Regions from separate parts of the Arthrobacter sp. KKT183 genome, predicted to be linked through region 1. Evidence: riboswitches for the same ligand, from Rfam matches in the RefSeq annotation. Region 1 holds a riboswitch; the other holds the start of a gene.
The links. Region 1 has a riboswitch for cyclic di-AMP ahead of ACZ2GY_RS09850 (LysM peptidoglycan-binding domain-containing protein). Riboswitches for the same ligand answer to the same signal wherever they lie in the genome.
Positions count from the first base shown of each region.

Region 2: it holds a riboswitch for cyclic di-AMP, as region 1 does, so the genes downstream of both, ACZ2GY_RS07540 (LysM peptidoglycan-binding domain-containing protein) here and ACZ2GY_RS09850 (LysM peptidoglycan-binding domain-containing protein) in region 1, are expected to answer to the same signal.

Region 1 covers NZ_CM145770.1:2,066,593-2,070,388, forward strand. Annotated here, with positions in the region: gene ACZ2GY_RS09845 (NAD-dependent epimerase/dehydratase family protein) at 1-342, shown strand, start outside; gene ACZ2GY_RS09850 (LysM peptidoglycan-binding domain-containing protein) at 475-1,380, opposite strand; cyclic di-AMP (ydaO/yuaA leader) riboswitch at 1,385-1,564, opposite strand; gene ACZ2GY_RS09855 (hypothetical protein) at 1,676-1,957, opposite strand; gene mutM (bifunctional DNA-formamidopyrimidine glycosylase/DNA-(apurinic or apyrimidinic site) lyase) at 2,042-3,052, opposite strand; gene rnc (ribonuclease III) at 3,068-3,796, opposite strand, start outside.
Region 2 covers NZ_CM145770.1:1,581,672-1,585,467, forward strand. Annotated here, with positions in the region: gene ACZ2GY_RS07535 (multicopper oxidase family protein) at 1-483, shown strand, start outside; gene ACZ2GY_RS07540 (LysM peptidoglycan-binding domain-containing protein) at 611-1,468, opposite strand; cyclic di-AMP (ydaO/yuaA leader) riboswitch at 1,471-1,637, opposite strand; gene ACZ2GY_RS07545 (DUF3093 domain-containing protein) at 1,914-2,399, opposite strand; cyclic di-AMP (ydaO/yuaA leader) riboswitch at 2,909-3,099, shown strand; gene ACZ2GY_RS07550 (M23 family metallopeptidase) at 3,103-3,796, shown strand, end outside.

The DNA.
Region 1 (3,796 bases):
TCCGGATCCCCGCTGGTCATCACGAACGGTGAACCGCGCCCGATCGGTGAGCTCCTCACCCGCATTTGCTCCGCCGGCGGCGTCCGGGAACCCCGGAGATCGATCCCAGGCTGGGCAGGCAGAGCGGCCGGCAGCGTCGTCGAAAGTATCTGGCGCGCTTCCAAGGCCGACAGCGAGCCTCCCATGACCCGCTTCCTCGCGGAGCAGTTGTCAACGGCCCATTGGTTCGACCAGCGGCACACCAGGTCCCTGCTTGGCTGGACTCCGGAGGTGAGCCTGGACGAGGGTTTTGCACGCCTCGCCGCGCACTATGGCGATTCAGCGTCGCGCATCAGGCACTGATGTTCAGATAACTGACGGTTTGCGATCGGACCCTCAGCCTGGTCAGCCTGTTCCCTGTCGCGTTGGTTCATTAAATGCCGCTGGGAAGGACCTTTACAGGTCCTCCCCAGCGACGAGAGACTAAGGCGAAGATTAGACGCGCACGAAGTAGGCGCCCGGCAGATCGCTCAGCGGGTGCTGCATGGTGAGGTTTGCACCATTCATTCCGCTGCTGATGACCTGGCCGTTGCCAGCGTAGACGGCTACGTGTCCGCCCGTGATGACAATGTCGCCCGGTGCAGGTGTGCTAACCGGGGTACCGTAGCCAGCGAACTGTGCCGGTCCGAGATCGCCCGTACCAAGGGCCTTTTCGAGGAGCACGGTGCAATCCTGGATAGCACCGGCTGCGAGCTGGGCCCGAGCCGACGCGAGGATGCCTGCGCCGCTGGCGCTGCCCGAGTTGTCTGCAACCTGGATGTTGCTGGAGGCAAGGCTGATGATGGTGCTGGTCTCGACCGGTGCCGGAGCAACAGCAGCTGCCTGTACCTGCACTGCAGGCGCGGCTGCCGGAGCTGCTACCTGAATCTGCTGTACCGGAGCTGCGGCAGGAGCCGGAGCGGCAGCAGCGCTACCGGAGAGGCTGATGACCTGACCCGGGTAAATGATCGAATCCCAGCCGAGGCCGTTAGCAGCGAACACGGCGTCCAGGCTGACGCCATAGTTCGCTGCGATCGAGCCGAGAGTGTCCCCGGACTGCACAGTGTGGGTAGGAGCATTGACGGCCGGAGCCGGCGCCACGGGAGCCGGAGCAACCGGAGCTGCCGGGGCCACAGGAGCGGCTGCAGCCTGGACGTTGGCCTCAACTGACGGTGCTGGGGTGTAAGTGGTGGTGCCCGCGCTTGCTGGCAGGGCCGCTCCGAACATGATTCCGGAAGCTGCTACAACAACGGCTGCTGGGCGGCCAACGGTGCCGGCGTGTGAGCTCACTGCCTTGGAAACGACCTGCATGGTGCTGGGCGGGGTTGCACGGTGGCGTGCGATATGACGGTTTTTGGACACGGAAATAGCCTCTCCCAATGCCGGCGGAGTTAGCTGTCGGATTCGGATGGGAGCCAGCCGGACTACCGGTCTTGGACCGGTGAGTCTTCACCCCTAGGACTTCTGAAGAAGCCCGCTATCTGGTTCCCCCGCTCCTGCCGCAGTGTGTAGCGAACGGACCTTCCGACGGCGGCAGGATTAGGCAATCCACCAGAAGGAAGCCGGGCTTTTGAGCCCGGCGTGTCCATAACGTTACATTCTTTCGGACTGGATGTCACATTTCAATCACGAGAAACGCCGGTTCAGCCGCGCCGGATTAGATTTTGTACTCGTCCTGCGCGCTTTTGGGGCCGTCCTGATCGCCATTGCGGTGCATGGCTGACTGCGCCTTTTTCAGGGCCTGCTCTGCCTGCGCCTGAACCTCCGGAGCCTTCGTTTTTACCGTCTCCGATGCCTGGGAAACCTTGTCCTGGACCTTCGGGTTGTTCCAGAGCTCGTTGGCCTTCACTTTGATCTGCTCATAGCTTGCACGACCGGCCCGGGCGCCCAGAACGTAGCCTGCTGCCATACCTGCTGCAAAAACCAACTTGTTCTTCATCGCGATACTCCTGACGTGTCGGGTACTGAGATACTGAGATATCGAATCTAGTCAGCTTACTTACTTTTGTCACGTCGGAGCCGCTCACCAGCGTCCGTTACGCGGCCGTGGCTGGCACCTGGGGCACGTGTATGAGGACCGGTTCATGAAGGTGTCGCGCCGGATCAGGGAATCCAAACCATTCTCGAAGCATCGCCGACAGGGCTCCCGCTCCCGCCCGTAGGCGTTCAGCGCGCGCTCAAAGTATCCGGACGCGCCGTTCACGTTTACGTAAAGCGAATCGAAGCTGGTGCCGCCTGCCTCGAGCGCCCGGATCATGACGTCCCTACACGACTCGACCAGTCGCGAGGCTTCTGCACGCCGAAGGGTGTCAGTGGGGCGGGCGTAGTGCAGCTTCGCTGCCCACAATGATTCGTCGGCATAGATGTTTCCGATTCCCGAGACGAGCGTCTGGTCGAGCAAGGCGCGCTTGAGCCCCGTGCGGCGGGAATGCAGCTTGCGGTAGAAATCCTCGAAGGAGAATGCAGGGTCCAGCGGGTCACGTGCGATGTGCGTCGCTTCAACCGGCACCAGGGGAACGAGGTCCTCCCCCAGTCCGCCGGGAAGACCATCAGCTGTTGCCACCATGCTCGTGACAAAAAGCCCGCCGAAGATCCGCTGGTCCACGAAACGAAGCTCCTCCGGCACCGGCTGAGGCCCAGCAGCCGGAGACAGCCGAAGGCGAACCTTCAGGTGCTTCTCGTCCGGCTGGGTGCGGTCCTCGACCAGCAACTGGCCGCTCATTCCAAGATGAGCCATGAGCGCAACTGGCGGCCTGCCGTCCGGGAGTTCCTTTGAGGACGCCAGGTCCGGTGACGGCGCAGGCCGGGAGCCGCCGTCGTCATCGGTGAGGGTAAGGGGCAGCCAGAGGAACTTGCCCCGACGCACGGCATCGCTGACGCGGGCTCCGATGAGGTTTCCAATGAAATCCTCGATGCCGAGGGCATGGCGGCGGATTGAACGGGGGTCCAGGACGTCGACCGCCTCGATGCGGCGCCCGCGAACCCAGCGCGCGAGACCCCTGCGCACTACCTCCACCTCGGGAAGCTCAGGCATAACGAGGTGCAAAGATCACGTGGAGTGGCGGAGCTGTGCGTCCGCGTGTGCGAGAGGCAGTTGGTTTACCTCAGGCTGAAGGAGCTTCCACGAGGCAGAGGCAGCCTCTTGCTCGGCCTCCTTCTTGGAGCGCCCGGAACCTGAGCCGTAGGTCGCTCCGCCGATCACCAGGACGGCCTCGAACCGGCGGTCATGGTCAGGCCCGAAACCCGTCACCTTGTAGTCGATAACCCCCATGCGCTGTGCCGCGGCGATTTCCTGGATGCTGGTCTTCCAGTCCGTTCCGGCGCCAAGGGCTGCGGCGTCCCGGAGCACCGGACCGATGATGCGCATGACGAGGCACCGTGCGGTCTCCATGCCGTTGCTGAGATAGGTGGCGCCGATGATGGCTTCCATGGTGTCAGCAAGAATTGAGGATTTGTCCCAGCCATTGGTGAGCTTCTCTCCCTGTCCCAGGAGGATGTGCTGCCCGAGATCGAGGCCGCGGGCAATCTTCGCGAGGGCGCGGGTACTCACCACCGCCGAACGCCTCTTGGCGAGTTCACCCTCTGAAAGATCAGGATTGTCCCTGTAGAGAGCGTCCGTGACCGAAAGCCCGAGGACGGAGTCGCCGAGGAATTCGAGGCGTTCGTTGGTAGGGATTCCGCCCTGTTCATACGCATAGGACCGATGTGTCAGGGCAAGACGAAGCGTCTCGGCGTCAATAGTGACACCGAGACGCTTCAAAAGATCTTCTGAACTCTC
Region 2 (3,796 bases), 480 kb from region 1:
CTCAAGCGCGATGACCTCACCGACAAGTGGACCATTGACGGTCAAACGTGGGCTGACGTTGTGGAGAGCAACTACCGACGGATCGTCGCCAACCCCGAACTGAACAGCACCGAAATCTGGGAATTCGAAAACTCCAGCGGCGGCTGGTTCCACCCCATGCACATCCATTTGGTGGACTTCAAGATCATCGGCGGGGAAGATCGGGCCACCTACTCCTACGAGCAAGGGCCCAAGGACGTCGTCTACGTCGGTGAAGGGGAAACCGTGCACCTGCTTATGAAATTCGGGCCCCACCGCGGCCGTTACATGATCCATTGCCACAACCTTCCGCACGAAGACCACGACATGATGGTCCAGTTCCGCGTCGGCACCGCCGCTCTCGAACCCCAAGAGAACGACCCCATAAAAGCCGGTCCCAGCCGCTGGGACGAAGCGACGGCGCTTCCACCCTTCCCTGGCGCCCACGAACCCGCAGACACCTAGCAAGGAAGCGGCACAGGGGACGGCTAGGTAACCGTCCCCTGTGCCCGCTGCCGGATATCCGATTCCCATCACCCATGACCGGGATGGACCCGCGAGGACTCGAGTGCTGCTGGCCAGGGGTTAGTGGCTATGCGTTGACCCGGACGAAGGAGGACCCGGCCAGATCTGACAGCGGATGCAGGATGGTGGCGTTCATGCCGTTCATCCCGCTGCTGATGACCTGCCCGTTGCCGACGTAGATGGCGACGTGCCCTGGCCGGATAACGAGGTCGCCGGGGGCAGGGGATCCGACGACCGTTCCATACTGGTAGAACTGCTCAGGGGCCAAGTCACCGACGGACTTACCGATCGAGCGCAGAGCTACCTCAACGAGGATCGTGCAGTCCTGGGTAGCACCCATCTGCGCGTAAGCCGAAGCAACCAGCGCCGCACCGACACCGCTTGCCGCTACAGTGCTCGATGCCTGAGCGGGTGCGCGTTCAATGGTGCTGGCCGCCGTCGTAATGCCCATGGTGCTGGTTTCCACCCTCGCAGGTGCTGCCGGCGCCGTGACACCGTTCACGCCGTTGGCGGCGCCTGTCAGGGCGATGACGTCACCGGGGTAGATGAGGGATTCCCAGCCGAGCCCGTTGACAGCGAAGATCGTTTCCAAGCTCACACCGTAAGAGGCTGCGATCTTTCCGAGGGTGTCACCAGGCTGAACGATGTGAGTGGCACCTCCCGTTGCTACTGCTGCAGCGGCAGAAGCCGCGCCCACGGTTTCGGTGACCGCTGTATCGAGGGTTTGCTGCGGCGTGGTGGAGGAGGTGGTGGTCGCTCCGGCGTGGGCCGGCAATATCGACCCGAGCACCAGACCCGATACAGCAACGGCTACCGCCGCCGGACGTCCTACTGTTCCCACTCCCGCCGATGCCGCTTTAGCAACGTGGTGCAGAGGGCTCGTGGGGACGGCGCGGTGGCGCGCGGTGTGGCGATTTTTTGACATGGCTAGCCTCTCCCAATGCCTGCGAAGTTAGCTGTCGGATTCGGATGGGAGCCACCCGGGCGTACCACAGCACTGAGAATGAGTGCCGCTTTCACCTTAACCCCTAGGGCTTCTTTCGAAACCCAACGTTCGGTTCCCCCGCCTCTGCCGTGTTCTGTTTCAGGACGGACCTCCACCAGCGACAGAGTTAGGCAATCTGCTGGAGGGGTGTCGCCCGCATCGAGTCCAAGACACCGCGAGAATCATATCCGTCGCGTCCTTGCCTGTCACATTTCAATAACGGCAACACAACGTTGGCCCTCAAAGTTTTCAGACCCTTCTCGGTATAGCTCTGGTTCGGCATATCGCCCTGTCCTGGAATTCGTTTCAGGTTCGGTACTTCAGTGGCTTTTCCGGACCGTCACGAACGGGGGTTCTTCTGCCACTCTTCACGAAGAGGCGCAGCTTATGAGCCGTGGCGGTGTTCCGGTAGGGCGGGGTCTAAAGCTTTGACGAGTTCAGTTGGACGTCTGGTTGATGCCAGCCAGTAGGGGGTGTGGTCTTCGTCGTCTTTTATCTCGATCCGTACGACGGGGTCGATCCAGCCGCGGATACATAGATACGCCAGGGCGTTCAGCGCCGGTCCGCGCTGATGGGTGGCCTCCTGTTTCACATAGGAACGTGCCGCACCCAGGTACTTCCGGTCGATGTGGGCACGGCCAACATCCAGTGAGCTGGTGGTCACAGTGATCCGCGGGGTAGACAGCACCAGGAGAGCGGTAATGATGAGGAAGATCAGGATGCAGGCAATAATCCCGGTCAGCATGCTGATCGGTGCAAACACCAGGATCGACGCTCCTGCCACTCCTGAGGCAAGCACCCACACAAACGGCGTCGGCCACAACCGTTCGTCGTAAAGGATCGCGGATGGCGGTGCGGAAACTTCGGACATGGTCAACAGCTTGCCACACCCCTACGCGTGCCCATTCCGGTCCCTCATCGATTGCTTGAGGACGGACGCTTCCGGCCCTTGCGGTGTCAAAGTGGGCAAGGAGACCCAAGCGAGCGGACCGACAGGGGCGCTGGCGGAATTGATCACGCCAGGCTACGCAGGTTGAACCAGATGCCGATGACCATGGTGGCTAGGGCGCCGGGTCATCGGCATCTGCATGCCCGGAACCGGGCACGGAGCCAGCCTAACTTACTCACTATCGAAGGATCCACGGCAGAGCAAAGCAAGGGTGCTGACTGTGTTGGGCCGGATTGCCGATGGAGCCTCAGAGGTTCTTCGGTCCTGACCTGAAAGCTAGCAGTTGTTCCGCATCAGTTTTTCTCTGTTGGTAGGTGCCGCGTCTGCAGGTGGATGGGCTGCAATTGAGTCCCACTCTCAACAGGTTACGAAATTGTAACTATACAGCCGTCCCTGTAGAGTGACTTCGTCGCCGAGATCAGTTGGTGACGCTGGTTTCAACGCCTAACCCTGCCGGGAATCCAGTACCGTTCGTATTCCGGCAGGGGTGGAGGACCCACTTCTTGTGGCGGCCTTTGTGCTGCCTTGGGGTGAAGCCATTCCAGTGTTTTGAACTGGAACGGCCGGGCTGGTTCCTTGCCCGAATCCGACAGCTAACTTCAGCGGCGTTCGGAAAGGAATCTTCTTGTCCTCACACAAGACCGCCGGCCGCCGCCGTGCGCAACCAGCGCCGCATGGCCGACGGGCGGCGGAGCGCCGTCCGAAGCATGGTCGCCGGGCGGCAGCCCCAGCCACCGCGACTACTGGGCATTGGATAAAACCTACAGCGATGGTTCTGGGTGCAGCCGGACTGCTTAGCGGCGTGATCCTCCCCGCGCAGGGAAGCGCCAGCGCAGAGCCTACGATCCAGGCCAGCCCCGCCGCATCACCGGAGAAGGTCACGGCTGATCCTCAGGCGGAGGTAACCTTCGGACGCAGCGCCGTTTCGGCCATTCCCGCTTCGGATCCAGGAGTTGGTGACCCTGCTGTACTGGCGGCGGGCTCGGTCGAGAACGCAAGCGGCGCGCCTGCCGCGGGCGACAACGCCGGGGATATTGCCGACACTGCTGGCGCCCGGCTGGCTGCTCCGCTCGGTTCCATGGCCACGACGTCCAGCTTTGGTTACCGCGCAAGTCCGTTGACCGGCGCCGGGGAACTGCATACCGGACTAGACCTGGTCGCCTCCTGCGCCACCGACGTTCTCGCCGCCCAGAGCGGCACGGTCGTCGAATCCGGCTGGAGCCCCTACGGGGGCGGAAACCGGATCGTCATCGATCACGGCAACGGGCTGAAGACCACCTATAACCATCTGTCCGTCATCACGGTCAGCACCGGGCAGG